Regions from separate parts of the Nocardia sp. NBC_00403 genome, predicted to be linked through region 3. Evidence: riboswitches for the same ligand, from Rfam matches in the RefSeq annotation. Region 3 holds a riboswitch; each other region holds the start of a gene.

Region 1 (10,576 bases), 1.8 Mb from region 3:
CCACATGGTTGGCGGTGTGGCTACGGGTCCGGTGGCACCGAACACATCGATATCCAGACCGGCCTCGTTTTGCAAGTAATTGGCGAACTTCTTACTGGCATAGCTCAAGGAATGAAAATAAGACGCCGACTCGCACGCAACGAGTACCAATGCTTTTGTGTCCCGATTCTCCGACAATGCTCGATTGAAATGGTTGTTGGCTACGTTGAGGCGAGCGAAATCGGTGCCATTTAGGTCCACTACCGCAGAAGAAAACCTGCCGGTCTTGATTCGGACGAGGAAGGCGGAACCATTCGCGTGCGCATCCACGTACACCGGGTTCGTACGCGCGCGGGGGGAAAAGTGCTGGTAATCAGAACTGATGCGGACCCATGGTGGCTCGCGCAGAGGTGAACGCCGTTTGAAACGCATTGTGGAGGATTCGACGTCATCGTCGATGAAATACTCGAAATCGGTGTGCCGATACTTCGACCTGGACCAGATTTTGCCGACCATAGAATCGAATGGTTTGGACGGATACTGGACACCGATCGGTTTTCCATCATAGTTTCGCAGCAATCTGGACCGGACGTGATCCGGGGTGAAAGCCCATACATTTCCGCGGTCGTCCCAGCCTAGGAAATCTGTTTCGCCTGCGGGGATGTCGTCTTCCTCCAGGACACGGGTGGCATATCTTCCATCCGCCCTAGTGAACGCGTCCGCCGCAGCGCGAATCCGTGCGGCGCCTTCGCGAAACCTCGCACGGACAGCTCGGGCGCCCTGCTCGGTAGCTTCGGCGACCTGCCGTGTCAGATGAACGAGCAGCTGACGAGCCTGCATCATCAGGTCGGCTACTTCTCGAGGGCATCCGCTGCGGCAGCAATTCTGTCGCTCGTCACGGCGACGCTACGACCCTTGGTCGAGGGACTGGAATGTGTGCGCTCGGCCCGGGGCGATGGGGTGTCCCTGGATGCATTTCCCGAGCTGTCACTGTCCCGGTCTGTGCGATCGCCAGACGTAGTTCTTTCGCTCAGTCGCATGGCGCATCGATATCTCGGGGATCCAAGCCTGCTCGGCCGCCAACGCGCGCCGAGCCCGGGATGGGCGGCGAACCAAACATCCACACCGGACTCCTTTGTCGCGGTCGTAACTGCACCACTCGAGGTGGGCGACGAACCAAGGTTACTGGCCCATCAGCGCTTTCCTGGTTCTGGGAATAGTGCTCGCTATCAACGCAATTCGACCGCGCGGGGCGTTGCTGCGTATCGCCGCCGAACAGGGCGTCAGCCCCGAACTCCTCACGCCCTTCATGGCTCTGATGGAGCGCCGGGTCGCCGAGGGCGGCGGGAATGAGTCGAACACCGGCATCGTGGACCTCCTGCGCCGCTAGCGATCGCCATCTCTCCTGGAACGAGGAAAGAACGTTGGGCCAAGGTGCGTGCGGCCCTCTGGCTCGGTAGCGAGATTCGCGGTACCCCGTGCCCATTGGCGCTCGACACCCAAACAACCCCGTCCGGCACCTACCTCGTGCACGGAACCAGCCGATACGCCAGAATCCAGGCAGCGTGACACGACGCCACTACCGGAGGGACCAGCAGTGAGCATGTGGGGTGAGGTCGTTGTCGGCCTGGTAATTCTGGTGGGGCTGTTGGGGATAATCGTCCCGATACTTCCCGGTGTCATCCTGATCTTCGGTGCGATCGCGGTCTGGGCGTTCGTCGAGGGCGGTGCTACCGCGTGGACCGTTTTCGCTGTCAGCACCGCGTTCCTCGTGTTGTCCGGCATCATCAAATACACCTGGCCGGGCCAGAAGATGAAGGACGCGGGTGTCTCGAACCGGGCTCTCTTCGTCGGGGCGGTCCTGGGCATCGTCGGCTTTTTCGTGATCCCGGTGGTCGGCTTGTTCGTGGGTTTCGTTCTCGGTGTCTATCTTTCGGAGCTTCAGCGTCTGCGTGAGAACCAACAGGCTTGGCAGGCAACAGTTCACGCGCTCAAGGGTGTCGGTCTTTCTATGCTGATCGAGTTGTTCGGGGCGCTGCTGGCGACGGGAGTCTGGGTTATCGGCGCGATAGTGACGTAGCTCGAATGGTGGCGTGGCAGATGTGCCTTACGTGGCAGTTCGATGCGGCCTCACGGGAGCCGCGATGAGGTTCGTCAGAGACTGCACGCCCGCAGACGCGACATTTGGACGCACTCAGCAAAGTGCAACTACGATCCACTCGTGGATGGACAAGTCACGGCGGGTCAGCTGATCGAGGTACCGACGCCCGACGCGACCGGGATGGATCGGCGGGCGTTCGGCGAGTTCGTGGGTCCTGGAGGCGAACTCGCGTCGTATGCATTCGGCTGGGTAACCGGTTCCGACCCGCACGTCGGACGGCTCTCCCTCGGCTTCGGGGCTGGGAACCCGGGCGGCGGAACTTTCCACGCGGTAGTTCTCGACCGCAACGGCGGGTACGCATTCGCGCTTGTGGACGAGCCGTTCGAGCGGGTGCCGGAGGGCGGCCCCGATCTGACCGCCGAGCAGGCCCGCGCCCACCCAAACCTGCCGTTTGTATGGTGGGTTGCCGACCAGGTGATGGCGAGCGACCCGCGGGCCTGGTGGATGCGCCACTGGCTGCTGTTGACGCCGTGTATCCAGACCCCGGAGGTCTTCGAGAAGCAGGAGCCCGTCCTGCTGGTCTCCAATGACGATGACGACGAACTGTGGCAGCTCATCGGGCCCACCGATGCCCGCGACGAGGGCCGGATCGGGCATCTCAGCCATGCCATCGATGAGGATCCGACATTGATCGATGTGTTGGACCTCGAACCGGGCTTCAAGGCCACGCGCTCCGCTGTCGGCGGGCCGTGGACGAGCCACCGCGCGGCTACCTGAAGACGCAACGACGGCAGTCCAGCTCGATTGTCCGCAACCACAGGTCACGAACTGCGACTGGCGTGTCGAGGCCCCGCGTTGCTGCTCGACTTTCCGGGTCCGGCAGTCGCCTCCGTGAAAATCAACAAGCTTGGCAGGCAACGGTTCACGCGCTCGAGGATGGTAATGGAATTACCGATTACCGGGCAGCGCGTCTCGGTCGCAGTCAGCGAGTACCTGGTCGAGGTCTCGACCAGCGGCGGATTCGATCTCCAGATCGAGGGAGATATGGAGATCGAATCCAGCCGAGGTGGCCGATGGTCTGTTGCGCTCGCGAACGGGGGCGGTTCGCAGAGCGATCTCGAATCCGTCCTTCGCGGTGCGATCACTTCCGCTGTCGTGAATTCTTCGGGAACTCTGACCATCGACTTGGATTCCGGGAACCGGCTCGTGGTCCCGCCAGATGAGGAATACGAGGCATGGACACTCGTAGGTCCGAACGGTTATCGGGTCGTATGCATGCCGAATGGTGAGCTGGCAATTTGGACGGCCGACTGATCGGCTGCTCGATGTCCGACGCCGACGACTTGCCGGCCGCCACACATAACCAACACGGCAGCGTGACGAGAAGATCGGGTTCCCGAGTGCGTCTAGAGATTCGGCCACCGTGGAAGTCGGTCTGGGAGTTCAATTTTCGGAGCGCGAGCTCCAGCGTGAACTTCAGCGGCCAGGGCGTCGGCGGTCGCTACAGCGAGCTGATCAGGTCTCGAGAACTGTTCGGACGAGGTCAGCCCCTCGACGAACGACTCGAAATCAGATGCGAGATAGACGACTTCCGGCCCATCGGAGTCGATTTCTACGACCGATGGTTCGCCTGTCGGGCCGCAGGCGCGATAGTCCAGCGCGACCCACCAGTGCCCATCGCCGTGCAGGAGCACGACCGGTGCGGGAAGTTCCCACTCCTGCACCATGTCCGGCGTATCCAGGAGTGTGAAATCATCCTCGTCGCGGATGCCGTTGAGGTAGTCGAAGCACGCGTAATGCTCCGACCACCCCGACCCCTCGACGGGAAAGGCGTCCCAGCGGTCGGAGACGATGCCGCCGTTGCGTACCCGGAGAAGGCGCAGCAGCGAGGTGGGAAGTCGCACACCGAGTTTTTCCTCGGCGTCTCGGATCGCCGCGTCGGTCAACGCCACATGGTCGTCGTCGGCCGGGTACCGCCAGAAGGATGAGAGGACTTCGTCGAACTTCGCCACGGCCGAAACGATAGGGGTGCAATGGATTTCGAAACTTCCGTAGGTGGGAAGTGCTGAACGCGTCGGCTGAGCTGCGCCCAGGCGTCCCGTCCCAGCTGCTGGCACGTACCGTGCACCACCCGGCTCAACGAGAGCTCACCGCGTGTTTCGGCCGTCTCCGGCGAGGCTGCCGACGGCGCTATTCGATCGCCGGAAACGGGATCGTGTCCGGCACCGCTTCGAATTTAGGAAGTTCGTCGCGGCGCAACGGCAACGTCGGCTGTTCCGCGCGGAACATGGGGGTGGTCCGGTTGGGATCGGCGGGGATCGCGCGTGCCCGGGCCGGGAGCCGGTAGAAGGCGCGGGCGTTGTCTTCGAGGACCTTGACCATGTCGGTGCCGACGACGTCGCAGATCAGGTCCACATCCGAGTCCCTGAACGGGCGGCCGGCGCGGGTGCCGGGCAGGTCGGTGCCGAACATGAGGGCTTCGGGGTTCACCGTGTGAATGCGGCGCAACGTTTTGGCGACATTCGAGGCGACGCGGCCGAAACCCGTTGCCTTCACGCGGGCGCCGCGGTCGACCAGGTCGAGGAGGTAGGGCAGACCCTCGTCGGACATGCCGAGATGGTCGATGGACAAGGCGGGAAGTTTGGAGATGACCGGCTGCAGCGAGCCGAGCATCTGGCCGTCGATGTAGACCTCGACATGCCAGCCGACCAGCTCGTGGGCGCGCAATGCCTGCAGGGTCATGCCGGTGATGTCGGCGGCGGCGCGCTTGAGGTTGAAGCGCAGCGCGCGCACGCCGATCCGGTCCAGTTCGATGATCTCGTCGTCGGTGGCGTCGAGATCGAGGCGGGTCACCCCGACCCAGCCCTCGCCCAATTCGGCGAGTGCCGCCTTGAGATAGGTCTGATCGTTGCCTTGGAAAGAGCCGCTGACCACGGCACCACCGCCGATATCGAAGCGCGACATGCGCTTTCGATAGTCGGCGATGGTGAACGGGTCGGGCAGGTAACCCTCGTTCTCGGCCAGCGGGAACCGCGGGTCGAAGATATGGACATGGGCATCGAACACTTGTACAGAATGCCTCAGTGTCGGAGTTTTCGCTGCCGCGGACGTGACAGTATTTCCGCTCCCGGCATGGATGGATCCAGTGCGATCACACCGAGCGGGGCTCAGACCTTGTGCGGCTCGCTGGCACGCAGCATGTCTTCACGCTCGACCACCTTGACGCGTTCGCGACCCTCCGGCTCGCCGAGGGCGCGCTCGTGCGCGTCCAGGCGGTACCAGCCCTGCCAGGTGGTGAAAGGGATGCCCTTGCTCTCCAGGAACGCGGTCACCGCGTCCAGTTCCGGCTGGGCGGCCGGGGTGAAGTTCGCGCTGTCGTCGAGCAGGCAGGCCACGGTTTCGTTGGCGTCGCCCTTGGTGTGGCCGATGAGGCCGACGGGGCCGCGCTTGATCCAGCCGGTGACGTAGGTGGCGGGCAGGTAGCGGTCGGCGCCGTCCGCGTTCTCGTCACCGATCACCCGACCGGCCTCGTTGGGCACGGTGCCTGCCTGATCGTCGAAGGGCAGGTTGGTGAGGTTCTGCGACAGGTAGCCGACAGCGCGGTACACGGCCTGGACGTCCCAGTCCCGGTACACCCCGGTGCCCTTGACGTTTCCGGTGCCGTCGAGCTGGGTTCGCTCGGTGCGCAAGCCGACGACCTGGCCGTTCTCGCCGATGATCTCCGAAGGGGACTCGAAGAAGTGCAGGAACAGCTTGTGCGGGCGGTTGCCCGCGTCGCGGATGGCCCACTGCTCGAGGGTGTTGGCGATCATGTCGACCTGCTTGGAGTGCCGGCGCGCGGCCTCGGAGCCCTCGTCGTAGTCGATGTCTTCCGGGTCGACGATGACCTCGATGGTCGGGGAGTGGTCCAGCTCGCGCAGCTCCAGCGGGGTGAACTTCGCCTGGGCGGGGCCGCGGCGGCCGAACACGTGGACCTCGACCGCCTTGTTGGCCTCGAGGCCCTGGTAGACGTTCGGCGGAATCTCGGTGGGCAGCAGTTCGTCGCCGGTCTTGGCGAGCACCCGTGCCACGTCGAGCGCCACATTGCCGACACCGAGGACGGCGACCTTCTCGGCCTCCAGCGGCCAGGTGCGCGGCACATCGGGGTGTCCGTCGTACCAGGACACGAAGTCCGCCGCGCCGTAGCTGCCGTCGAGACCGATGCCGGGGATGTCCAGGGCGCGGTCGGCGTTGGCACCGGTGGAGAAGATGACCGCGTCATAGAAGGTGCGCAGGTCGTCGAGGGTGATGTCGGTGCCGTAGTCGATGTTGCCGAGCAGGCGCACCTGCGGCTTGTCGAGCACCTTGTGCAGGGCGGTGATGATGCCCTTGATGCGCGGATGGTCGGGCGCGACGCCGTAGCGGATCAGCCCGAACGGAGCAGGCATGCGCTCGAACAAGTCGATCGACACTTGCGCATCTGACTTCATCAATGCGTCGGCGGCGTAGATGCCGGCCGGCCCTGCGCCCACGATCGCGATGCGGAGCGGGCGGGTCGCTGCACTCTGTTCGGTCATCTCTTACGCGCACCCTTAAGGTCGAAAACAATTAATGGCGTCGGTCTTAGCCTAGGCTAACTCGACGCGCCGCTGTGGTTGCACCTGATGTGCGGACACTGGTGCCGACTCGCTGTCATATCAGCTATGACAGCAGGCCGCAGTCTCGCGATTCTATCGGTGGTCCGCGTGGCAGTCCGCGCCGGTGCGGTGACCGGCTTGCGGCCACGACGGCCTGCCTCCCACTGCTTACCCACGGTGTGCCCCGAGGTAACCGCTGCGCGCACGGATCCTCCGCGGCGTGTCGCCGAGTTCGGGGGTGGGCGCTCGATAACCCCGCCGACCAGGGATCATCGTGAACATGACCGATCAGCAAGACACCGACGGCGACGCCGTAATCGAGGTCGACCAGACCGACTCCCGCACCCCGTGGCCGTTCATCGCGGCGGCGGTGGTCGCGGTCATCGTGGTCGTCGGGATCGTGCTCGGCGGGCTGCTGTCACCGGCTGAGAAAAATGTCACAGAAGCAGATCGCATCGCGGCGGCGGTCCGCAACTACGCGGAGGCTCGCGGTCGCAGCGATGTCACGCCGCCGCCGGGTGTGGCGTGCGACGGATTCGACGAGCGCAAGTCGTCGCTGGCCACCCAGCTCGGCGGCCTCGAAACCGGAAAGACCGTCGAGATAACAAAAATCGAGAATCCGATGGTCGACGGTGACCGGGCGAAGGCGACGGTCACCACCGAGGTCGACGGCAAGGCAGCCACGGCGACCTGGAATCTGACGCGATCGGGCGACCGCTGGCTCATCTGCGGTTGACCATCCCGCGTCGTGAACTGGGGTTTGACAGGGTGACCCCCGCCCAGGCAATCTCAGAACCAGGTCATGAGAACCAGCGTCAAGCCCCGGCTTGCTGGTCGGCAACCCTCCTCCGCGGCGGGGTGCTCCGGGTGACGACCTGGCCGCGCACCGAAACCCAGGTGCGGCAAGAGCGGATTCACAGGAGGTCCATATGAGTTATGCCGGTGACATCACCCCGCAGCAGGCGTGGGAATTACTGCGGGACAACCCCGAAGCCGTCCTGGTGGACGTGCGTACCGAAGCCGAATGGCGCTTCGTCGGAGTTCCCGACACCACATCGATCGAGCGCCCGACGGTGCTGATCGAGTGGGTCGACGGCACCGGCACCCGCAATGGTGCGTTCGTCGAGCAGCTGACCCAGGCGCTCGACGGCCGCAACCCGGAGGCTCCCGTCGTGTTCCTGTGTCGCTCCGGCCAGCGTTCCGCGCATGCCGCGAACACCGCGACCGGGGTCGGGATCGGACCGTCCTACAACGTGCTGGATGGCTTCGAGGGCGGCCTCGACGCGACCGGTCATCGTGGCGGCTCCGGCTGGCGGGCCATCGGCCTCCCGTGGCGGCAGTCGTGATCACCGGCGGCTCCTTCGACAAGCCACTGCCCGATGGCGTCGGTCCGGCGACCCTCGGCGTGCGCGGTGGCCTGCGGCGCTCCGGTTTCGAGGAGACGGCCGAAGCGCTGTATCTGACCTCCGGCTTCGTCTACGAGAGCGCCGAGGCCGCCGAGGCCGCGTTCACCGGCGAGGTCGAACATTTCGTCTACTCCCGCTACGGCAACCCGACGGTCGCCATGTTCGAGGAGCGGCTGCGGCTGATGGATGGCGCCGAAGCCTGCTTCGCCACGGCGAGCGGCATGTCCGCCGTCTTCACCGCGCTCGGCGCGCTGCTCGGCGCCGGTGACCGACTGGTTGCCGCACGCAGCCTGTTCGGCTCCTGCTTCGTGGTGTGCAACGAGATTCTGCCGCGCTGGGGGATCGAAACCGTCTTCGTCGACGGTGACGACCTGGATCAGTGGGAGCGGGCATTGTCGGTGCCCACCCAGGCGGTGTTCTTCGAGACGCCCGCCAACCCGATGCAGACGCTGGTGGACGTGCGCAGGGTCACCGAACTCGCACACGCCGCGGGCGCGAAGGTGGTGCTGGACAACGTCTTCGCCACGCCGCTGCTGCAGCGTGGTTTCGAACTCGGCGCCGACGTCCTGGTGTATTCCGGTACCAAGCACATCGACGGCCAGGGCCGGGTGCTCGGCGGCGCGATTCTCGGTGCGCGGGACTACATCGACGGCCCGGTGAAGAATCTGATGCGCCACACCGGTCCCGCCTTGAGCCCGTTCAATGCGTGGACCCTGCTCAAGGGCTTGGAGACGATGCCGCTGCGGGTGCGTCATTCCACGGAAGCCGCGCTGTGCATCGCTCAGTTCCTCGAGGGCAACAAGTCTGTCGGCTGGGTGAAATACCCCTTCCTGGAATCACATCCGCAGCACGCACTGGCCGTGAGCCAGATGAGCGGCGGTGGCACGGTGGTCACCTTCGAGCTGAACGCGCCTGCGGATGAAGGCAAGAAGCGCGCCTTCGAGGTGCTCAATCGCTTGCGCATCGTCGATATCTCCAACAACCTCGGCGACTCCAAGACCCTCATCACCCACCCGGCCACCACCACCCACCGCGCCATGGGCCCGGAAGGTCGCGCGACCATCGGCCTCACCGACGGCGTCGTCCGCATCTCGGTGGGCCTCGAGGACGTCGAAGACCTTCTCGACGACCTCGGCCACGCTCTCAGCTAGAGCGTCCGCGCCGCGAGCGGGACATCGTCGAGAACGAGCACGGTGATGTCCTGTTCGGCGACCTGCGGCGCCGCCGGGTGCCTACCCTGGACGTATGCGGATCTCGGTGGCGGCAGACGAGCGTGTCGGGGTGGCGAAGGAACTGATCGAGGAGTTGCATCGGCGCGGGCTGGAGACACTCGCGCACGGGGCGCTTTCCGAGGTGGAGCGCGACGACTGGGCCTGGGCCAGTGCGGCGGCGGCACGTGATGTCGCCGAGGGGCGAGCCGAGCAAGCCATCGTCTGCTGCTGGACCGGAACCGGTGCGTCGATCGCCGCGAACAAGGTGGCCGGTATCCGGGCCGCGCTGTGTGGTGATGCCGCCACCGCGGCCGGTGCGCGCAAGTGGAATGACGCGAATGTCCTTGCGCTGAGCCTGCGGACGACCTCGAGTGCCCTGCTGACGGAGATCCTCGACGCCTGGTTCGTGACGGAGCCGAGCACGGACTCGGATGATCGAGCCAATATCGCGCACCTCTCGAAGCTCGAGCGCACCCGCTGAACGAATCGGGTCGCCCGTTCCTTTGCGAATCCACAGGTCGTGCGCCCTTTTCTGGCCTGGAGAGCCCTTGAACCCGTGGTGTTTCGGTGTGCCTGGGGAATCGAAGGGGAGGGTATCGAGCCGTCGAATGAGCTGTGCTCCGGAACGGCTCGGCACACGGGGTCCAGTGGCGTGAAAAGTCACGTTAGCGGTCTCTGCTCTGGTCTGGCTATGAACGGAACCTGTCTCATCCAGGTGGTTCGATACCGGTTGAGGTCGCGGTATCGTTCCCCTTTCGGGAGAGCGGTCGGGGGAGGGCTCCGGGTGCGTCTTCTTGGTTTGACCCTCTCGCCCCTCGTCGTTGTCGGTAATGGCGTGGCGTTACCAACATTCGCCGAGCACGGCTGGTGTCTCGCGCTACTGACATCCCTTGACGCGATCTACTGGCACCAGGTGACTAACCAGAAGGTCGGCGGCATGCCGAAGAATCCAACGGGAGGCGAAACCTGGTGCGGCCGTCGACGATATCGACCCGTGGACGTTGCGCGGCCGGTTGTCGTACCGGCGAGCGGCCGAGCTGTTCGAGCACCATGCCGTACCGGCGGCTTCGGTCGCGGCCATTCACCTTGTATCAACTCCGGCACAGACGACTCACGCATGCCGCAGAGGACGGGGCGTCCACGCCGATGCTGATGCGCATGAGCGGGCACGCTTCGGTGCGCTCGCTCGGCAAATACGCCCGCCCGTCGGCGGAGGCTCTGATCCGATGGCAGGCCAGTACCAACCTGGCCGCCCGCAAGCGG
Region 2 (10,576 bases), 1.3 Mb from region 3:
ATTCGAGGAAAGTCGCTGTGTCATCGGGCTGTCACGACTTCTTCGGCAGGCCGGGCGGGTTGATCCGCGAGCTGGTCACCGTTTCGGTCTTCAGCCCCCACCGGTCGATGACCTGCTGGTAGGTGCCCGACCGGATGGCGTGGTCGATGGCCTTGTGCACCGCGCCGATCAGCCCGTTGTCCTTCTTGGTGAGCACGCCGATCTCGCCCTGGAGCGCCTCGCCCGCGCCGGAGAAGGTGGCCACGATCTTGGTCTGATCCGCGGTTGCCGCGTGGTAGATCGCGGTGGGGTTGGGTCCGATGTAGCCGTCGAGGCGATGCGAGGCGAGCGCCAGATAGTAGTCGCTGGTCTTGTCGAAGTAGGCGATGTCGATGGCGGGCAGTTTGTCGGCGGCGTTCTGCTCGTTCCACTTCACCAGCAGCTGTTCCTGGTTGGTGCCGGTGCCGACGCCGATACGCTTGCCTGCCAGGCTCTTACGATCCCGGTAGTCGAGCGTGCTGTCCTTGGGGATCTCGAGTGCGACGTTGTCGGTGCGGTAGGTGGCGAAGTCGTACTTCTCTTTGCGTTCCTCGGTGACGGTGACATTGCTGATGAACGCGTCCACCTCGCCGGAATCCACCCGGACGAAGTTCTGTGTCCAATCTGCCACCGTCGCTTCGAGTTTCAGTCCGAGGATGTCGGCGATCAGGGTGGCGAAGTCGATCTCGGAACCCACCACGGTCTTGTCGTCGGTGGCGTAGAAGCGCAGTGGAGGTGCGGTGCCGGACGCGCCGGTCACCACCAGGGTGCCGCGGTCGCGAATGGATCGGGGCACCTCGGCGGCGATGGCGTCGACCTTGGCTGTGTGCACCCGGCCCGATTGGGCGGGGGAGAGGTCGAAGGCGACCGTGCCCGCAGGCGCGACGACGGTATCCTCGTCGGGATCGGTGCCGCAGCCGGAGACCAGCACAGCGACCGTGGCGGCGACGCCGACCAGGGCGGAGAACTTCATCGAATACCTGTTCATCAGGGGAGCGCGCATCGTGCGCTCAGCGGACTCGGGACAGAAATGCGCGGGTGCGCGGATGTTCGGGGTTGTCGAGAACCGCGGCGGGTGCGCCCTGCTCGACGATCGCGCCCGCATCGAGGAACACGACAGTGTCGGCTACCTCGCGGGCGAAACCGATCTCGTGGGTGACGATGACCAGCGCGGTGCCGCCGTCGGCAAGTCCGCGGATCACGTCGAGAACCTCGCCGACCAGCTCGGGGTCCAGCGCGGAGGTGGGTTCGTCGAAGAGGATCACCGGCGGTCGCAGCGCCAACGCCCGTGCGATCGCCACCCGTTGCTGCTGTCCGCCGGACAGCCGCCGCGGGTAGACATCGGCGAGCTCGCCGATGCCGACGCGGTCCAGCAGCGCCTTCGCCTCGCGCTCGATCTCCTGACGGGGGCGGCCCTGCGCGGAAATCGGCGCGAGCGTGACGTTGTCGAGCACTGTCAGATGCGGGAAGAGATTGAATTGCTGGAACACGAAACCGATGTGCGAGCGCTGCTTGCGGACCTCGCGGTCGGACAGTGCGTGCAGAGTGTTGCGGCGCTGCCGATATCCGATCAGCTCGCCGTCGATGTGTACGGTGCCCGCCGCTAGCGGCTCCAGATGGTTGATCACCCGCAGCAGTGTCGATTTGCCGGAACCGGAGGGGCCGATCACGGCGACCACTTCGCCTCTGGCGACGGTCAGATCGATGCCGCGAAGCACCTCGTGTGCGCCGTACGATTTGCGCACGCCACGGACCTCGACGGCGGGAGCCGCTCCGGTGCGCTGCTCGACTGTGTCGAGTGCCCCGGCGCTCATCGGGTCGCTCCACGCGGTGCGGCCGAACCGATGTCGGCAATCTCGCGCAGCCGCTGCCAGGCCCGCTGCCACGGTGTCGGCGGCGGTGTGCGCTGCGCGCCCCTGGCGTAGTGACGTTCGATGTAGAACTGCGCCACCGACAGGATCGTGGTCAGGATGATGTACCAGACCGTGGCGACCATCAACAGCGGCACCACTCGGCCATTGCGGCCGTAGACCACCTGGACCTGGTAGAAGAGTTCGGCGATCGCCATCACCGACACGATCGAGGTGCCCTTGAACAGGCTGATCACCTCGTTGGTCGCGTTCGGCAGGATGGAGCGCATCGCTTGGGGAACGACGATGGTGCGGAACTGGCGCAGCCGCGGAATACCGAGCGCCGCCGCCGCTTCCAGCTGGCCGGGATCGACGGAGATGAAACCGGCGCGGATGATCTCGGCCGAGTACGCCGCCTGGTGCAGTGCCAACCCGATCACTGCCGCGCTGAACCCGCTGATCACGCCGTTCACCTCGAAGGTCAGGAATGAAGGGCCGAACGGGATTCCGAGGGACAGGGTGTTGTACAGGTAGGCGAGGTTGAACCAGAACAGCAGCTGCACGATCAACGGAATCGATCGGAACGCCCAGATGTAGACCCACGAGATCACCCGCAGCACGGGATTGTTCGACAGTCGTGCGATCGCGAGCAGGGTACCGATCAGGAACCCGAGCGCCGTGCCCCACAGCGTGAGCTCCAGCGTGACCCGCAGCGCCGACAGCACCGACTTCGCGGTGAAGTACTTCGCGAACGTGGACCAATCCCAGCCGGGATTGGTCACCAAACCATGGACGAACTGTGCAAGCAGCACCAGCGCCACCGCACTGATCACCCACCGCCACGGATGCCGCGTCGGAGCAACCTTCAGCGCGGGCGTGCTGCGTGCGGCCGCCACGTTCTCGGTCGCGGTGGTTGCGGGCACACCGATGGCGGCGGTGGATCGTCCAGCGGAGGTCGTCGCACCCGCGTTGGGCGGATGGGCGATGCCACGGGACTCGACGGTGCCGGAAGTGGCGGATTCGCCGGATGCCGGGGTGGCGGGCTCGCCGGGTGCAGCCGTTGTGCCGGGCGCGTCGGGGGAGCCGGGTGCACCGCCGACGGCGGCGGCTGGGCCGAAGACGGCTGCGCCGGATGCGATGGACGCACTCATATCGAGGTCCTTCGAAGAAACGAACGAGACCGGCCCCTCATCAGGCGGTCACATCACCCGGCCAGTGACGGGTGCTCAGTCTGGCGGTGCGGTCAGTCGCGACAGCTCGCGGCGGTGATGTGGCACTGGTCGACATGGCGACGTGCCCAGCGGTTGACGCATTGCTCGGTGATCATTTCGGTTCCTCCATCGTTCCCGGCGGAAGCACCCGCACCCGGCGAGCGGGGGGTTGCTGCGACGTCGACGAGCCAGGTCTCTCGGTCGCTCTGGATGGTGCGACCCGCGGCGAGCGCGGGCCGTCGAAGGTCTAGCCGAAATAGCATGCGAAGTAAGGGCACTCCAGAACAAGGTTACGAATCAGCGTGAGCGCAGCCCTTGTCCGAGCGTCCGGTGCCCGCGATCATTGAGCCCGTCGTCGCGAGTAGCGCCTACGTTCTGGCCCGAAGCGCAGATCACGGGTGTGCGACGCGCCGGAAAGTTGCTATCTCGAAGAATTCCTGCTGTACGAGTTTGCTGAAGTACCCTGACCTCGATCGTGCCGACGTTGAGGAGGGTCCACAGTGACCGTTGTGCGCCGTCTGACCACGCTTACCGCCATCGCGGCCAGTGCTGCCGCGCTGGCCCTTGCCGCCCCTGCCACCGCCTTCGGCGCCCCGGCTGCTCCCGCTGCCCCTGCGGCTCCGGCTGCTCCGGCAGCGTCCGCCGAGCAGCCCGGTCTTGCCCGGACGGTCGCGCCCAACGATCTGGCCGGCACGTACCAGTCGGCAGTCGAGGCGCTGCGCGTCCTCGGCATGGACCCGTTCCTGTACCCGACCGCCGCGGCATTCTGCTCCGACGCCACTACTCTCGGCCTGGTCCCCGCCGTCGCGGGCGCCATCCCGGGCCCGTGGCCCAAGAACGCCATGAAGATCCCCGGCCTGGACCTCACCGCCGTCGAAAAGGGCGAGGTCATGTTCACTTTCGTGCCCTATGGCGTCGCCCCCGACACCTCGACCGAGTCCGGCATGCGTGTCGCCTGGGTGAACCTGAAGAACGGGCGCAGCGGCCTCACCTCGATGGGCCCACTCTCCGATATTTTCCGGGCTATGGTCCCCGACCAGGTCCCCGCGGAAGTCCGCCCTCTCGTCGAGCGGGCGATCCAGGACTTCTTCTTCGCCACCCTCCCGGCCGGCGGCATCCGCGCCGTCCCCGTGGACACAGGCTCGGGAACGGTGCTCGCCGCGATCTTCGGCACCGTCGAAAACGACGGCAACACCTGCTTCTTCCTCCCGACCATCGGCATCACCACGGTCAAATAGCCAGCCCGGCCCGACCCTTTCGGCCGTCCATCCGCCGCACCGTGTCACCACCGGGCACCCTGTGTAGAAGGTGTCCGGTCGCGACACGGTGCGGCGGACGGGCCGGGTGGAAGTGATGCAGCCGAGAGGCAGCCAACTCTCTGGGCTCGGTGGGTTCCAGCGGCCGGCTATGCAGGAGCCTCGGAGAATATCCACTGGGCGCGGCTGGTCAGGCAGTGACCGCGCGGTCTTTCCAACGGAGCGTGCCATGCCGATGAGCGCGGCGGGATGCTATCCATAGACCCAGGTATGCGCCGATGGACAGTGGATGAGCAAGGGCTGCAAGGGTATCCGCTGCTGCGATAGGCCAAGGGAGCTCGGTGGAACGGGACAGTAAACGTCCTGCCACGGCGGCGAAGTAGCCGAGCAGACCGGCTTTACGGACCGCGCCGCTGCCCACGACGGCAGCCAGCGGCGGAATCCAATAGCCCAGCGCAGCAATCGCTCCGACGGCCGCTCCGGCCGCTGCGGAGCCGCCGTAGGTCGACCACAGCCATCGGGTGTAGCCCGCTTCCAGTTCAGCGGCGCCACAGTACATTCTGGTCTCCGCCTGGCGTCCCGCGGCGACCAGCGCGGTGCGGAAGCCATTGCGGCGCAAGACTCGAGCGATATCCAGGTCCTCGGTGGGACTGGCCGCCACCGCGCCATGGCCGCCGACGGCGCGGTAGGCGGCGGTATCGAAGACGAGGAACTGCCCGCAGGCGACCGCTGTCGACGGTTTGCTGCTGCGGTTGGCGATCGAAATCGGCAGCGTGGACGCCCACGACCAGCACAGCAGCGGTTGCACCACGGCCTCGGGCACCGATCCGGTTCGCTGTCTCGGCCACGGCGACAGCAGTGCGACACCACGACGGTGGAATTCGGCTGACGCCGAAGCGATCGCATGCGGTGCCAGCCGGACATCGGCATCGAGAAAGATCACCGTGGGTGCGTCGACGAGCTCGGCCAACCGTGCGCAAGCCGCGGCCTTGCCCGTCCACCCCGGACCGGGCTCGATCTCGTTGCGCAACACCATGAATCGCTCGTCGCCTGCTATCGCGTCGATGGCTGCGGCATAGGTGTCATCGATGGAGGCGTCATCGAGGATCAGCACCCGCAATCGGGGGACCCCGACCTGCGCCCGCAGATCGCCGATCAGCGCGGGTAGCCGCACCGCCTCGTTACGCGCAGGAACGCAGACGGCGATCGGTTCGACGACAGGGGTGGCGACCTCGGGCAGTCTGGACACGGTCAACCGGTTGTAGAGCGCGATCGCACTGCCGGTCAGCGCAATACCGGTGCCGAACCGGGTCAGCGCCAGTGCCGATGGACAGAGATCCGCGTCGGCGGGCCGTCGGGTCACGCGCTCGGTCACTGGCTCAGCGGCGCCGCCGCGGCTGCCACAAGCTGCTGAACGAGAAGCCCTCGGGCGCGCCGGGCGGCGCGGGGTTGCGGTTCATGAAGGCCAGCGCGGCGACGATCGCGGCGACCGCAAGGGTGATGCCGCCGACGATGCCCGCCCATCCTGCGAAGGAGCGGGTGTTCGGGTCGGCGTAGCTGACCTCGGCGCGCAACGTGGACACATCACCGGGCGGCAGTTTCCACGACACGGTGGAATCGTCTTCGCGGTTGCCGTTGGTCTTGGCGACGCGCGACGGGAACGCCACCGTGAACTGCACGTCCGAGCCGTGCGGCGGAACGGATTTCAGGTCGACCCTGCCGGTGAGACTGACCAGGTCGCCGGTGCGCTGGAACTGCAGGTTGAACATGCCCTGTGTCTGTTCGGACAGGCCGCCGAGTTGGGAGACCTCACCGAAGGAAAGATCCTCGAAGAACACCTTGCTGCCTACATACCCGTCCTGGTTGTAGGGCTCCACCCGGACCTTCGCCGCCAGCGAGTCGGGCGACTTCAGCTGCGGGCCCTTGTCGTTGGGGTCGACCGGGACGACCGCGGCGACGATCCGTCCCGACACCCGGTCATTGGACGACACGCCCATCGATACCTGCACGCGCAGGCAGCCGGCGAGCACGGGCACCAGCAATGCCGCCAGCAGAACTGCCGCCGCGACCCTGACCCCTAAGCGAGGCGAGCGCGGCGAGGGTAGAACCTGAGCATCTAGCGGCGTGGTGAGAGGACTCGGCTGCACGGGTCACATCGTGCCAGGCCATCGGTTCAGATGGCCACGCGACGGGCGGAACCGTCCCCGTTGTGTCGCCCTCGGGACCGACGCAGCCGCACTACCAGCGGTACTCCGAGAATCCCGAGCCCGATCCCGCCGTAACAGGCCGAGGCGGGCAGCCCCAAGAACACCGCGTGTGCGAGCGCGGACCCGAGCCAGGTCCACAGGAAAACAACGACCGGGACCGCGATGGTCGACCGCGACGGCCGCACGTCGCGCGCGGTGCGTTCCCAACCGGTCAGCGCCAGGGCCATCAGCAGCGCCACCGCGAACCAGCCCAGATAATTGGTATATGGAATCCCGGCGAGCCCTGGCAGCCCCGAATCGCCATCGCACCAGCTCCACTGCCCATCGGCGACCATCTGTGGATCCAGAAACAGGTCCCACCCCACCGTACCCACCGCCGTCAACCCGATCCGGCCGACCGCCCGGCGCGTGAGGAAACCGGCCACCACCCAGACCGGATACAGCCCGCCGGTCCACGCCAGCGCCACCACCAGCGGCACCCCGGCCACGGCAGGACCGAGTCTGCCGTCCGCGTAGTCGTAACAGCCGAACGGGAAACCCGTTGCGGTGCCGATGATCTCGGCAAGCAGCCCCGACCCCGACACGATGACCAGAAATCCGGCGGCATATCTCGGTCCTCGAGTCATCCCGGCATGGACCAGCGCGGTGGCCGCCGAAAGCAACACCACCACGACGGTCACCTGATCGCGGCCGACCCCCGAGGTCAGCGGATAGGCGATCTGCGCGAGGACCAACAGCATCGCCGAGAGCGCGGGAATCAGGTCTCGCGGCCGTGGTGTAACAGCGGTCGCGTCAGCGGATCCCGTCGTCGCGAGTTGCCGCAGGAGCGTCGCGGCATAACGCCCCACTCTGCCCGGGCCGCCTGGATCGGCCACTGGTCGACGCGGCGCATTCTGCCGAGTGGGGTCGGTCATCGTCTACGTAGTCGAGGGCATCGATTCCGGCGCTGGTCGCGCAGGACCAGCTGCGCGGCGCTGCGCCCGCTCGCCCCGGAAACACCGCCGCCTGGATGGGTCGATGCGCCGGTCAGATACAGCCCCGGCGCGTCCGGCACCCTTTGCCCCGAGAGCTCGGGCAGTGGTCGCCACAGCATCATTTGATCCAGCGACATTTCGATGTGCATCACATTGCCGCCGCGCAGGCCCATCTCGCGCTCGAGGTCGATCGGAGTCTGCACATGGCGTCGCAGCACCGAGTCGGCGAAACCCGGTGCGTAAGAATCGACTTCGGCGATGATGCGGTCGGCCTCGTGGTCGGCGTGCTGGGACCAGTCGGTGCCGTCGGCAAGTTGGTAAGGGTGCCATTGGGCCCACAGTGAAAGCTGGTGTTCCCCGGGGGCGGCGATGGTCGGGTCGAGTGCGCTGAAGCTCATCGCGAGCACGACAGGGCGCGGTGGCAGGTCGCCCGCCAGCGCGGCGCCGTGCGCCCGCCGCAGCTGTCGCCGATCGGACACCAGCAATTGCAGGCCGTGCGCGGACTCTTCGGTCGAGCTGCCGGGATATTTCGGCAGCGATCGAGTCGCCAGCCGCACCACCATCCCGATGCCGGGCCCGACCCGGATGCGGCGCTGCCAGTCGTCGAGCACGGCGGGGTCGTATCCGCCTTCGCGCAGCAGGTCCAGGGTGGTCAGCACATGGGCGCCCGCGATCACGATGTCCGCATGCAGGTTTCGACCGGATGCGGTGCGCACGCGCCAGCCGGCGCCCGCGCGTTCCAGCGCGGTGACCGCATCGCCCGCAGACACGTCGCCGCCGTCGGCACGCAAGCGCGCGACGAGCGCGGCGGACAGCGCACCACTGCCACCGACGGCGCGGCCGGGCGGCACGGTGTGCATGAGCGCGGCGAAGCCGACCATGGGCGCGGTGCCCGGCTCCGACATGGGCGGACCCGACTGCGCGCCGAACCAGGCCAGCGACGCTTTGAGCCGCTCGTCGTCGAAGTAACTGTCCAGCAGGGCATCCCCGGTCTGTAGAAACTCCCGCGACAACGCACTGCCGCCGGCACGTGCGTCGAGCCCCCAGAACGAGCGCAGTAACCGGCCCGGCGTGGGGGAGCCGCCGAACGCGCGCATCACCCGTGCGCTGCGCGGCCCCCAGACCTCCACGAAACGTCGGTAGGCGGCAGCGTCGCGCGCACCGCAGGCCGTCGCGATCGAGGCACAGGTTCGATCGAGATCGCGATGGAACACAATCGGTGCGCCGCCGCCCGGACCTGCCGGTGTGAACCCCCACGGGTCGCAATCGATGTACCGCAGCCCGAACCGGGCCAGCTCGAGTTCCTCGATGATCCCGGTGTGGCGCACCATGATGTGCGCGGAGGACCCGCGATCGACCAGATGGCCAGGAAAGCGCTCGACGGTCGATACCGCGCCGCCGAGCACCTCGTCGCGCTCGAGCACCTCGACCCGGTGTCCGGCGCGCGCCAGGTAGCAGGCCGCGACGAGCGCGTTGTGGCCCGACCCGACCACCACAACCGTCACGTGACCCTCACTGGCGCACTCCGCCGCTCGCCGCGCATTCTCACAGCGGCAGCCGTCGTCCGAGGATGGCAAAGGGTCTGGTGTCGCCCGCGAAGACGAAGTTCCTGACCACATCGGTGAAACCCTGTCTGCGGTACAGCCGCCACGCCCGGTTGCTCTCCTTCTCCACCTCCGGGGTGGACAGCAGCACCGCCCGTTCGGGCCGGTCCTGCAGTAGCCGGGCGAGGAGGGTCGCGCCGATGCCGCGGCCCTGCGCGGTCGGGTGCACGTGTAGCTCGGTGAGCTCGAAATAGTCCGAGAGTAGTTCGCGCGCAGAGTGTTCCGGCCAGCCCGAGCGTCGCATGCCGCTGTGCACCTGCTGGTGCCACCACTGATGTGCGGCGCCGCGGTAGCCGTAGGCGATCGCGACGATCGGCGACGATCGTAGGTCGATGTGCCCGGAATCGTCGGGTACGACGGCGGCGACCGCCTGCCAGCCGGGACGGGTGGTGTGCTCGGTCCACATCGGCGCGCGGTGCTGCTCGGTGCCGCGCGGGTAATCCATCGCCGCGACATACACGGCCAGCGCATCGTGGAGCCGGGAGCGCAGGGCCGCGACCGAGAGGTCGACGACGACGGGTGCGGGGGTGTGGTTGGGCTTGACGGCAGTCATGGCTCTCGTCGGGCCGCGCTGGCGCGGAAGTTTGTCGGTGGGTGTCTCTATATTCAATCTCAATTCAAACGTTCGAATACCTGTTCGATCCGCGCGGTGCTGGGAAGTCGGCTCCCGTGCACACGATGGGCCAGGTGCGCGATTGTGGAGGGACGGCTGATGTCTGGTCGGATCGAACATGCGGGACAACCCGGTCGGGCGGGAAAACTGCTGAAGAAGGCCGACGGCCTGCTGATGCAGGCGGCGGGCGAGGAGGATCCGCGAGAACGATTCCGGACCGCGTACCTCGCGGCATTGCGCGGCGCGGGCGCGGTGCTCGCGTTCACGGGTGCTGACGCCGCGCCGCGGACGCGGTCACGCAGCGCCTGGGTGCTCCTGCAACGCGCGGCCCCCGAATTCGTCATGTGGGCGGACTACTTCAGTGCCCGCTCGGAGACGCGCGCCGCGCTGGAGGCGGGACTCGATCGTGATGTCGACGATCGGCAGGCCGACGAGTTCTATTCGCGGGTAGGCGCATTCCTGCACGATGTGGAAGATCTCATCGACGCGGGGGCTCGTTTGCGTCCGATTCCGGGCTGGAACAACGGCATGACCGCATAGTCGTCGGCGCGCCGCCGACTGTCGCGTCTGCCCTGCGCCCGCCGCAATTTGGCGACAGACTCGGCTGGCTGGGCCCATTAGGTGGTACGGCATTGATCGAACTCGTATCATTGGTGACAGATAGCCGCCAAGGTCGGCTGTCTGTCGCCTACCCGGAGGCGACAGCCAAGTCCTAGTGCCGGGGGAGGTACCGTGCCACTCTCCGAGCACGAGCAGCGCATGCTCGAACAGATCGAGAGCGCTCTCTATGCTGAGGATCCGAAGTTCGCCTCGTCCGTCCGCGGCGGACGCCTTCGCTCGACC
Region 3 (10,576 bases):
ACAGCCGCTGGCCGAGCAGCCATTGCATCGGTGTCGCGCCGGTCGCCTGCTGCACATGCCGGAAGAAGGTGCGCGGACTCATGTTCGCCTTCGCCGCGAGCGCGTCCACGGAGAGTGGTTGGTCGAGATTGGCGATGGCCCACTGCAGCACCGGTCCGATGCCGTCGTCGGCCCGCGGCGGAATGGACAGCTCGACGAATTGCGCCTGCCCACCGGAACGGTGCGGCGGGATCACCATCCGTCGCGCCAACCGGTTGGCGATCACCGCGCCGAAGTCGCGGCGGACCAGGTGCAGACACAGATCGAGGGCGGCCGCCATGCCCGCGCTGGTGAGCACGTCCCCGTCATCGACGTAGAGCACCGACTCGTTGACCTCGATGCCGGGATAGCGCCTGGACAGGACCTCGGCGTGCTCCCAGTGCACAGTGGCGCGCCGACCGTCCAGGATGCCCGCGGCGGCGAGGGCGAAGATCCCGTCGCACAGCGCGACCATACGGGCACCGCGACGGTGCGCCGCGGCGAGCGCGGCGACGAGTTGGGGAGGTATTTCGCGTTCAGCGGTCACGAAGTCGTGAGCCACCGAGGGCACGATCACGGTGTCGGCCGCCAGTAGATCGGCGAGACCGTGTTCGGCCCGCAGGTAGGTGCCGAAACCGATCGGCTGGGTGTGCTGCTCCGGCGTCACCGCGCAGACCTTCAGCTCGTACCAGGAGTCGGAGAGATCCGGCTGCGGGGTGCCGAAGATCGAGGCCACCACTCCCAGCTCGTAGAGATCCCACGGATGCAGCGCGCCGGGAGAGACGGCCAACGCGACAGTTCGACCGGTCATGAGTCGATGTTATGGCAGTAATCGTTCGCTTGTCGTCAGTTCTGCCACTGATGTTTTTCCGTCGGAGCGCGAAGACTGAGTTCGGGCGCCCAACCAACCGAACTCAGGAATCGACGGAGGAATCGTGAACGACAATCGGACATCGGTCACCGTGTTGGGCCTCGGCCGCATCGGCGCGACGATCGCCGAGATCTTCTTGCGCAACGGGCACCCGACCACCGTGTGGAACCGGTCATCGGGCAAGGCCGCACATCTGGACGAACTCGAAGCAGTGCGCGCCGCGACGCCCGCGGCGGCCGTGGCCGCCGGTGCGCTGATCGTGGTCACGGCGGCCGACACCCCTGCCGGCGCTGCGATTCTCGCGTCCGCTCCCGAGGCGCTGCACGGGCGCACTGTCCTCAATCTGGCGACCGGCCGCCCGGACGAGGCACGCGAGTTGGCGTCCTGGATCGCCGAGCGCGACGGGCACTACCTGGACGGCGGGATCCTCGGCGTGCCCCAGACACTCGGCACGCCGGACACCATGGTCATGTACAGCGGCTCGCCCGAAGCGCAGGCCGCGCACGGCGACATCATCGCCGAGCTCGGCACCGCGAAATACCTCGGCGCGGACGCCGGCCTCGCCGCACTGCACGACATGGCGGTATTGGCCGGGATGTACGGGCTGTTCGGCGGTTTCTTCCAAGCGGCGGCGATGGTCGGCAGCGCGGGCTTCCCCACGGGCGAGTTCACCGCAGCGTTCTTGATGCCGTGGCTGCGCTCGATCATCGACGTGCTGCCGACCCTGGCCGAGGAGATCGATTCGCGGCAGTTCGAGGTCAATTTCTCCGACCTGGCAGGCAACCGGGCCGGTCTGCGCAATATCCGTACCGCCAGCCGCGATCAGGGCGTCGCGACAGACCTGCTCGACCCCTTGCAGCGCATGTTCGACGAGCAGGCGGAACTGGGCAACGGCGCCGACAGCTTCACCCGCGTCGTCGGTGGTCTACTCGGCGCCGCTGTCTCCGAGCGGAGTTGACCGGCTCGAGCCGCAAACAGTTCGGGCACCCGTACCACTTGCCGATCCGAGCGACCGGCCTGCAGTCGTCCGCGGCGTGGTGCGGGTGCCCGTTTGTTCGCGCCCGGCGCCGGAATGTTCCAGCGCCGGGAGTGGTGGGAGTCCGGTCAGCGCAGGGCGCGGGCCAGATTGGCGTCGAGCGCGCCGAGGAATTCCTCGGTGGTCAGGTAGCTCTGGTCGCCGCCGACGAGCGCGGCCAGGTCCTTGGTCATCTGCCCGCCTTCGACGGTCTTGATGACGACGTCCTCGAGAGTCTGCGCGAAGCCGATCACCTCGGGGGTGTTGTCCAGCTTGCCGCGGTGCTCGAGACCACGGGTCCAAGCGAAGATCGACGCGATCGGGTTGGTCGAGGTCGGCTTGCCCTGCTGGTGCTGGCGATAGTGCCGGGTGACCGTGCCGTGTGCGGCCTCGGCCTCACAGGTGCGCCCGTCCGGGGTCAGCAGCACCGAGGTCATCAGGCCGAGCGAGCCGAAGCCCTGCGCGACCGTGTCGGACTGCACGTCGCCGTCGTAGTTCTTGCAGGCCCAGACGTAGCCGCCCTCCCACTTCATGGAGGAGGCCACCATGTCGTCGATCAGCCGGTGCTCGTAGGTGAGCCCCGCCGCGTCGAACTGGGTCTTGAACTCGGCGTCGAAGACCTCCTGGAAGGTGTCCTTGAACATGCCGTCGTAGGCCTTCAGGATGGTGTTCTTCGTGGACATGTACACCGGGTAGTTCTGCGCGAGTCCGTAGTTGAGCGACGCGCGCGCGAAATCCTCGATGGACTTCTTGAAGTTGTACATGCCCATCACGACGCCGCCGTCCTCGGGCATTTTCACGACCTCGTGCACGATCGGCTCGCTGCCGTCGTCCGGGGTGAAGGTGAGGGTGACAGTACCGGCCTCGAACACCTTGAAATCGGTGGCGCGGTACTGGTCGCCGAAGGCGTGGCGGCCGATGATGATCGGCTTGGTCCAGCCGGGCACCAGGCGCGGGACGTTCGAAATAATGATCGGGGCGCGGAAGATCGTGCCGCCGAGAATGTTGCGGATGGTGCCGTTGGGCGACCGCCACATCTTCTTCAGGCCGAACTCCTCGACGCGCGCCTCATCCGGGGTGATGGTGGCGCACTTCACGCCGACGCCGTGCTGCTTGATGGCGTTGGCGGCGTCGATGGTGACCTGGTCGTCTGTCTTGTCCCGGTACTCGATGCCGAGGTCGTAGTACTCGAGGTTCACGTCGAGATACGGGTGGATCAGCTTGTCCTTGATGAACTGCCAAATGATCCGAGTCATCTCGTCGCCGTCGAGTTCTACGACGGTGCCTTCAACCTTGATCTTGGACATGGATCTTCGTGTCCTCCTAGGATGGTGCCCTCATTGCACGGCCAGGCGAACACTTGTGAGCGGACCCCAGCTGTTCCAAAGACAACGTATATGCCCCGCGTTGTCCGCGGAACGTGTGGTGCAAACAAGACAAGCGTACTGCTGGTGAGGATCTCACCGCGCGGGCAGCCCCCCGAGTGAGCGCGCCCGAAATGGTTACCGACAAGTAGGTCGGGAGTGGCCCCGATCACTCGCGGGCCGACGACCGACGCGGCGTTGCCCCCGTCACCACGGCGTGTCCTGCGGCGGGCAAAAGAAAGTCCGCGTATCGCCGCCGAGCGGAGGCGATACGCGGACTTCCGATGCCGTGAGAGGAAGATCTCAGACCCCGACGTGGACCCGAGCGCCGTCCTCGGAGCCCTCGATCAGGTTCTGCGGCTTGTCCCTGATCATGAACGCGATCACCGGGACCGCGGCGAGGAAGAAACCGGCGCCGACGTAGAACGCCACGTCGTAGCTGTGGATCGAGGCACGGGCGACCAAGTTGTCGAGCGTCGGATTGCCCTCCGCGAACGACTTGGCCGTCTGCACCGAGATGGTGGTCAGCAGTGCGGTGCCGACCGCACCGCCGACCTGCTGCGCGGCGTTCAGCAAGGCACTTGCCACACCCGAGTCCTCTTCCTCGACCTGATGCAGCGCGACGGTCTGCATGCCGACGAACAGCGGACCCATGCCGAGCGCGATCAGCACCTGCGCGGGCAGCACACTCGCCGCGTAGCTGTCGCCATAGCTCAACTGCGCCAGCCACAGCAGACCGAGGACACCGAGCACGGAGCCCGCCACCATCAGCGGTCGCGGGCCGAGCTTCGGCAGCAGCGCACTGGTGACACCGGCGGAGATCGCGATACCCGCGGGGAACGGCAGGAACGCGAAGCCGGCCTTCAGCGAGGAGTAGCCGAGCGTGATCTGGAAGTAGTAGCTCAGGAACAGGAACATCGCGAACATCGCGATCGGGATGAGCAGCGCGGCGAGGAAGGCGCCGCCGCGGTTGATCTCACCCGGAATGTGCAGCGGCAGCAGCGGATTCGAGGAACGACGCTCGATCGCGACGAATGCGATCAGCAGCGCGACACCCGCGACGATCAGCCCGAGGGTGCTGCCCGCCAGCCAGCCGTCGTCGGCGGCGCGGCTGAAGCCGTACACGATCGCGATCAGGCCGAGCGTCACGGTGACGGCACCCGGCACGTCGTAGCCGCCGGTGCGCGGGGCCGGTATGTCCTTCACCACAAAGGCCAGCGCACCGACCAGAGCGAGAATGGCGATCGGGGTGTTCACCAGCAGGCACCAGCGCCAGGAGGCGTACTCGGTGAGCGCGCCACCCGCGATCAGCCCGAGCGCGGCCCCGCCCGCGGAGATTCCAGCGAAGACACCGAACGCGGTCGCGCGTTCTTTGGCCTCGGTGAAAGTGACCGAGAGCAGCGAAAGTGCCGCCGGCGCAAGCAAAGCCGCGAAGGCGCCCTGCAGCGCGCGGCCGGCGAACAGCTCCACACCGTTCTGCGCGAGACCCGCCAGCGCGGAAGCCGCCGCGAATCCGACGAGACCGACAATGAAGATCCGGCGCCTGCCGAGGTAGTCGGCGAGCCGGCCGCCGAGCAACAGCAGACCGCCGAAGATCAGCGTGTAGGCAGTGAGCATCCATTGCTTGTTGCCATCACTGATGTCGAGATCACGTTGTGCGAACGGCAGCGAGATGGTCACGATGGTGGCATCCAGCACCACCATGAGCTGGGCCAATGCGATCACCCCCAGGGCCCACCAGCGCGCCGAACTGCCCTGTTTTCCCGGAACGTCTACCGCTGTCGCAGTCTCGGTCACCTTGATCTCCTTGAAACTCGAAGTCGTGACGCCATCCTGTCATTGTCAGACATTTGTCGTCAAGGGAAAAATGTCGCAATCCGACATTTGACCGCTAACGACACGAAAAGTCCCGGTTGCGATACAGTGGAAGGATGCTCGAGTCATCAACGCCGACCGGCGCGAGCGCAGCAGCGGACTCCCCTGCCAGCGCCGAGTCGAACCAGGACCCGGACCAGGACCGGGCTGTAAATCCGGCGCCTGCCGGCCTGCGCGAGCGCAAGAAGCAGCAAACCCGGTTGCGCATCATCGAGGTCGGACTCGACCTCTGCGACGCGCACGGTTTCGATGCCACCACCGTCGAGCAGATCGCGAATGCCGCCGACGTCTCACCCCGCACGATCAACCGGTATTTCGACAGCAAAGAGGACATCATCCTCGGGCCGATCAAGGACTTCGGCCGCACCGTCGCCGAGACCCTGCGCGGACTCCCGGTCACCGGCAACGAGCTGCAAGCGCTGCGTGAGGCCTTCCTACGGACCATCGACCAGGCGGTAGATGGAAATGACAGGATGCTGTCGTTCCGGCAGTTCCAGCAAATGCAGCGCATCCTGCGCAGCAGTCCGTCGGTCAGTACGCGCAGCCTCGAGCACGCCGACAACAAGACCGCCGCGATCGCCGAGGTGCTCGCGCAACGACTCCACACCCAGCCCGACTCGTTGCAGGTGCGCCTGATCGTCGGCACCTGGCAGCTGATCGGACAGCTCGGGATGGAATGTTCGGTCGACATCTTCGACGAACACGATCCGGCGGCGGCGGCCTTGGCGGGCCGCGCCGCGTTCCTCTCCACCTTCGACGAGTTCGTACGCATCTGCTGCGTCCCCTTGGCCGCCGCAACCCGGTGAGTTTCGACGACGATTTCGATCGTCGACCGACCGCCAGCTATGATGCCGATCAGGTCATGAGTGCCAGCGCGAAGCCCCGGCTTGCTGGACGGCAACCCTCCAGCTGCGGTGGGGTGCTCCGGGTGATGACCGGGCTCTCGAAAGTCGAGAGCAAGCGCGCACTTCAGGAGGTACCCCCAATGTGTTGTTGTCCGTCGCCCACATCCCATTAGCAAGTAGTTCTGGCGAACAACCCCTTTGGAGCAAGACATGAGTGACCCCATCGCGTCCGCGGCCGATCTCGATCCGATCGCATCCGATCCGACGCAGTGGTCCTTCGAGACCAAGCAGGTCCACGCGGGGCAGGCCCCGGACGAGGCCACCGGCGCCCGCGCCCTCCCGATCTACCAGACCACCTCCTACGCCTTCCGTGACACTGATCACGCGGCCGCGTTGTTCGGCCTCGCCGAGCCGGGCAACATCTACACCAGGATCATGAACCCGACCCAGGGCGTGGTCGAGCAGCGCATCGCCGCCCTGGAAGGTGGCGTCGCCGCGCTGCTGCTGGCCTCGGGACAGGCCGCGGAGACCTACGCGATCCTCAACCTGGCCTCGGCAGGCGACCACATCGTGTCCAGTCCGCACCTCTACGGCGGCACCTACAACCTCTTCCACTACTCGCTGCCCAAGCTCGGCATCGAGGTCTCCTTCGTGGCGGACCCCGACGACCTGGAGCAGTGGCGTGCGGCCATCCGGCCGAACACCAAGGCGTTCTACGGCGAGACCATCGCCAACCCGAGCAGCGCCATCTTCGACATCCCGGGAATCTCCGCGATCGCGCATGCCAACGGACTGCCACTGATCGTGGACAACACGGTCGCCACCCCGTACCTGATCCAGCCGCTCGCGCACGGTGCCGACATCGTCGTGCACTCGGCGACCAAGTACCTGGGCGGCCACGGCACCGCGGTCGCGGGTGTGATCGTCGACGGCGGCACGTTCGACTGGACCGTGCATGACGAGCAGGGCGAGCCGCGGTTCCCGGGTTTCACCACACCGGACCCGAGCTATCACGGTGCGGTGTTCGCCGACCTCGGCGCACCCGCGTACGCGCTGAAGGCTCGCGTGCAGCTGCTGCGCGACCTCGGTGCCGCGGTGTCGCCGTTCAACGCCTTCTTGATCAGTCAGGGCGTCGAGACGCTGAGCCTGCGCCTGGAGCGCCACGTCGCCAATGCGCAGGCGGTGGCCGAGTTCCTGACCGGCCAGCCCGCCGTCGAAGCGGTGTACTACGCGGGCCTACCGTCCTCGCCGTGGCACGAGCGCGCCAAGCAGCTCGCACCGAAGGGGCCGGGCGCGATTGTTGCGTTCGAGCTCAGCGGCGGTGTCGATGCGGGCAAGAAGTTCGTGGACGCATTAGCCCTGCACAGTCATGTCGCTAACATCGGTGATGTGCGTTCTCTCGTGATCCATCCCGCCTCGACCACGCACTCGCAGCTGACACCCGAGGAGCAGTTGGCCTCCGGCGTCACGCCGGGGCTGGTTCGGCTGGCGGTGGGCATCGAGGGAATCGACGACATCCTCGCCGATCTGCGAGCCGGTTTCGCGGCGGCGGCGACGTGACCGTGCGCGCCGAACCGAGTGCCGTGCGACCCGCCGCGGCGGTGGCCCTGCCACCGCCGGACGGGCGGCTCGGCATGATCGCCATCGGGGACGTGCGGCTGGAGAACGGCGCACTCGTCCAGGACGTGCACCTGGCCGTGCAGCGCTGGGGTGAGCTCTCCCCCACGCTGGACAACGTGGTGCTGGTCGAGCACGCGCTGACCGGCGACTCGCATGTGATCGGACGCCCGGACGACATCCATCCGCTGCCGGGGTGGTGGGACGGCATGGTCGGCCCCGGCGCGCCGATCGACACCGACGAGTGGTGTGTCATCGCGGCGAACGTGCTCGGCGGCTGCATGGGCAGCACCGGACCCACCTCGCTGGCTCCGGACGGAAAGCCATGGGGTGCAAGGTTTCCGGAGATTTCGATCCGCGATCAGGTGAACGCGGAAGTGGCGCTGATGGATCTGCTCGGCATCGAAAGGCTGGCCGCGGTCGTCGGCGGGTCGATGGGCGGCATGCGAGTGCTGGAGTGGATGGTCGGCACCCCGGGTCGGGTCGGCGCCGCCCTGGTGCTCGCCGTCGGCGCGCGCGCCACCGCCGACCAGATCGGCACGCAGACAACGCAAATCGCCGCGATCAAGGCCGACCCCGACTGGCAGGGCGGCGACTATCACGACACCGATCGCGCCCCGACGACCGGCATGGGCATCGCACGGCGCATCGCGCACCTGACCTATCGGACCGAGTCCGAGCTGGATCACCGCTTCGAGAACAACGCACAGGGCGACGAGGATCCGTGGCGCGGCGGCCGCTATGCGGTGCAGAGCTATCTGGACCATCAGGCCGATAAGCTCTGTAGCCGTTTCGATCCGGCCACCTACGTCTTGCTCACCGAGGCGATGAACCGGCACGACATCGGGCGCGGGCGCGGCGGGGTCGAGGCCGCGCTTGCCGCGACGCCGGTGCCGTGTGTGGTCGGCGGCGTCGACTCCGATCGGCTCTATCCACTGCGCACCCAGCAGGAACTCGCCGATGGGCTGCCCGGCTGCGATGGACTGGAGATCGTGCATTCGCGCGACGGCCACGACGGGTTCCTCACCGAGGCGGCCGCGGTGTCGAAGCTGCTGACCGAGACGATGCGGCTGGCTCGGGTGCACCGCAAGCCGGTCGACTGACACCCGTTATTTCGGCGAGCCCGGGCACTGGTTGCCGGGCATACGAAATACCTTGTCCCAAGCCTATTCGGCGACGGGTGCGCCGACGAGCAGACCGACGATGGAACGCACGTAGGCCTGCAGCCGCTCTCTGGGATAGACGTCGGGCTCACTGACCGCCAATCGGCCGAGCATCTCGGCGATGGTCAGCAGCGAGTTGGTGAGCAGCGCGGAATCCACACCCGCCCACCGCGGCTCGAGCGCGGTGCCCATGCGGACCAGCGCCTCGGCCTGATCGAAGATGCCCGCACGCGAATTCTGCAGCGCGTCACGGTATTCGCCGGGAGCATTGCCCGGCGCGGTGAGAATCAATCGCCAGCGTGTCGGATTCTCCAGTGTCACACCGACGAACGCCTCGACCGTCGCCGAGGCTGCGACAACCGGAAGCGGGACGCGCTACAGCGCCAACAGCCCGGAGAGCCAGCTGTGGATCCACATCACTGGCTGGCACTCGGTACTCGAGGCCTACGAAATGTTCGGGCCCGGCCCGCTGTCTCCAGAGGAGGAGACGCGCTACTGGCACGAGTGCGCGATCGCAGCCGAACTGCAGACCTGCAAGCCGGAAGACGTGCCGCACTCCCGCGAGGAGGTGCGCGTGTACTTCGCCAGGGTCCGCCCGCGACTGTGCACCTCCGAGCGCGCCGAGGAGGGCATGCACCACCTGTTGTGGACCTCACTGCGCAACGGTGCGGGCCTCAGCTATTTCGCGGGCAGCAGGCTACTGTCGCTGGCTTCGGTCGCCACGCTGCCGAAGTGGATGCGCAAGCTCGGCGGGTTCGATCGGCCGCGCATCGTGGATCTGCTGGTCCGCCCCGCCGCGCGGATCATCGTGTGGGGCGCGTCCGCGTTCAATTCCTACGGCCTCATTGCCTCGGCGCCGTTCATCGCTCCGATGGCGGGTCAGATCCTCGAACAGCACCTGAAGGGAGCACCGCCCGCCGAGCTCGAGACGATCACACCGGCACAGGCGCGCAGCCGCTACGGTGCGCGCAGCGGACGCGCGGTCGTGGCCGAAGCGAGATAGGGCACTACCCCTCCGGCGCGCGATCATCCTCCAGCACGCTCCACGGTCCTGTCGCCCATTCCGCACCGTTGCGAAACGGCTTACTGATCCACGCAGGCCGCGCGGGGCAGCCGGCCAACCGACCCGCGCCCGCCCTGCTGCGCGTGGCGACCAGGTAGTAGCCCTTCGAATCCTGTTCCAGGACGGGTAGATACGCGCAGACCAGCCCCGCCGCCATATCCAGATCGCCCGCCATGGCGGTCCCCACGAGCGGCGCGCCCTCGCGGCCGTTGTCGTCGAAGGCCACCACGGTCCACAGCGAATGCGCCTCGCCGCTCCCGCCATCGGTATCACTCATGCCGTTTCCCCTGCACTGGAGTCGCTGCATCGGACCGGACCGTCGGGTTCCCGGACGGCCTCGGACTCGCCAGGCATCCGAGCTATAGCTCATGAAAACCATTGCGAGCCGGAGGTTTCAGTTTACTACCTGAGACACCTGGCGTGGATCGGGTCGCGATATCCGCACCGGCCTCAGCCTGCCGCGAGACGCCTGGCCTCCTCGACCCGGTTGATATTGGTCTCGATCCACTCGCGCAGCGCCGCGATCGGAGTGCGCAGGCTGTGGCCCAGCTCCGTGAGGTCGTAGTCGACGCGCGGCGGAATGGTGGGATGTGCTGTGCGCGTGACGAATCCGTCCGTTTCGAGCTGACGCAGAGTTTGCGTGAGCATCTTCTGCGAGACGCCATCGATGCGGCGGTACAGGTCTGTGTAGCGCATGGTCCCGTCGGCGAGGGCATCCACGATCAACACCGTCCACTTACCCGCG

What was found. A riboswitch is a leader RNA that binds a small molecule or an ion and turns the genes downstream of it on or off. The one in region 3 is predicted to bind S-adenosylmethionine.
Region 1: linked by a shared signal. The riboswitch ahead of OHQ90_RS02490 (rhodanese-like domain-containing protein) and the one ahead of OHQ90_RS10410 (bifunctional o-acetylhomoserine/o-acetylserine sulfhydrylase) in region 3 are both predicted to bind S-adenosylmethionine.
Region 2: linked by a shared signal. The riboswitch ahead of OHQ90_RS16195 (amino acid ABC transporter permease) and the one ahead of OHQ90_RS10410 (bifunctional o-acetylhomoserine/o-acetylserine sulfhydrylase) in region 3 are both predicted to bind S-adenosylmethionine.

Annotation. Positions count from the first base shown of each region.
Region 1 covers NZ_CP107939.1:569,446-580,021, reverse strand. Annotated here, with positions in the region: gene OHQ90_RS02535 (hypothetical protein) at 1-822, opposite strand, end outside; gene OHQ90_RS02530 (hypothetical protein) at 1,199-1,369, shown strand; gene OHQ90_RS02525 (DUF456 domain-containing protein) at 1,583-2,059, shown strand; gene OHQ90_RS02520 (hypothetical protein) at 2,201-2,857, shown strand; gene OHQ90_RS02515 (DUF6188 family protein) at 3,023-3,394, shown strand; gene OHQ90_RS02510 (SMI1/KNR4 family protein) at 3,487-4,092, opposite strand; gene OHQ90_RS02505 (amidohydrolase family protein) at 4,271-5,146, opposite strand; gene OHQ90_RS02500 (FAD-dependent oxidoreductase) at 5,248-6,636, opposite strand; gene OHQ90_RS02495 (Rv0361 family membrane protein) at 6,977-7,432, shown strand; SAM riboswitch class IV at 7,495-7,611, shown strand; gene OHQ90_RS02490 (rhodanese-like domain-containing protein) at 7,626-8,042, shown strand; gene OHQ90_RS02485 (O-succinylhomoserine sulfhydrylase) at 8,039-9,253, shown strand; gene OHQ90_RS02480 (RpiB/LacA/LacB family sugar-phosphate isomerase) at 9,348-9,794, shown strand.
Region 2 covers NZ_CP107939.1:3,676,350-3,686,925, forward strand. Annotated here, with positions in the region: gene OHQ90_RS16180 (GNAT family N-acetyltransferase) at 1-24, opposite strand, end outside; gene OHQ90_RS16185 (ABC transporter substrate-binding protein) at 32-1,021, opposite strand; gene OHQ90_RS16190 (amino acid ABC transporter ATP-binding protein) at 1,029-1,832, opposite strand; gene OHQ90_RS16195 (amino acid ABC transporter permease) at 1,829-2,764, opposite strand; SAM riboswitch class I at 3,203-3,296, opposite strand; gene OHQ90_RS16200 (hypothetical protein) at 3,580-4,317, shown strand; gene OHQ90_RS16205 (glycosyltransferase) at 4,526-5,710, opposite strand; gene OHQ90_RS16210 (LppM family (lipo)protein) at 5,715-6,482, opposite strand; gene OHQ90_RS16215 (carotenoid biosynthesis protein) at 6,509-7,282, opposite strand; gene OHQ90_RS16220 (phytoene desaturase family protein) at 7,453-9,021, opposite strand; gene OHQ90_RS16225 (GNAT family N-acetyltransferase) at 9,062-9,673, opposite strand; gene OHQ90_RS16230 (SAV_6107 family HEPN domain-containing protein) at 9,833-10,273, shown strand; gene OHQ90_RS16235 (DUF3040 domain-containing protein) at 10,466-10,576, shown strand, end outside.
Region 3 covers NZ_CP107939.1:2,390,569-2,401,144, reverse strand. Annotated here, with positions in the region: gene OHQ90_RS10435 (helix-turn-helix domain-containing protein) at 1-829, opposite strand, end outside; gene OHQ90_RS10430 (NAD(P)-dependent oxidoreductase) at 954-1,847, shown strand; gene OHQ90_RS10425 (NADP-dependent isocitrate dehydrogenase) at 1,994-3,211, opposite strand; gene OHQ90_RS10420 (MFS transporter) at 3,572-5,065, opposite strand; gene OHQ90_RS10415 (TetR/AcrR family transcriptional regulator) at 5,200-5,949, shown strand; SAM riboswitch class IV at 6,002-6,112, shown strand; gene OHQ90_RS10410 (bifunctional o-acetylhomoserine/o-acetylserine sulfhydrylase) at 6,199-7,548, shown strand; gene metX (homoserine O-acetyltransferase MetX) at 7,623-8,708, shown strand; gene OHQ90_RS10400 (hypothetical protein) at 8,772-9,059, opposite strand; gene OHQ90_RS10395 (oxygenase MpaB family protein) at 9,049-9,771, shown strand; gene OHQ90_RS10390 (hypothetical protein) at 9,776-10,108, opposite strand; gene OHQ90_RS10385 (winged helix-turn-helix transcriptional regulator) at 10,282-10,576, opposite strand, start outside.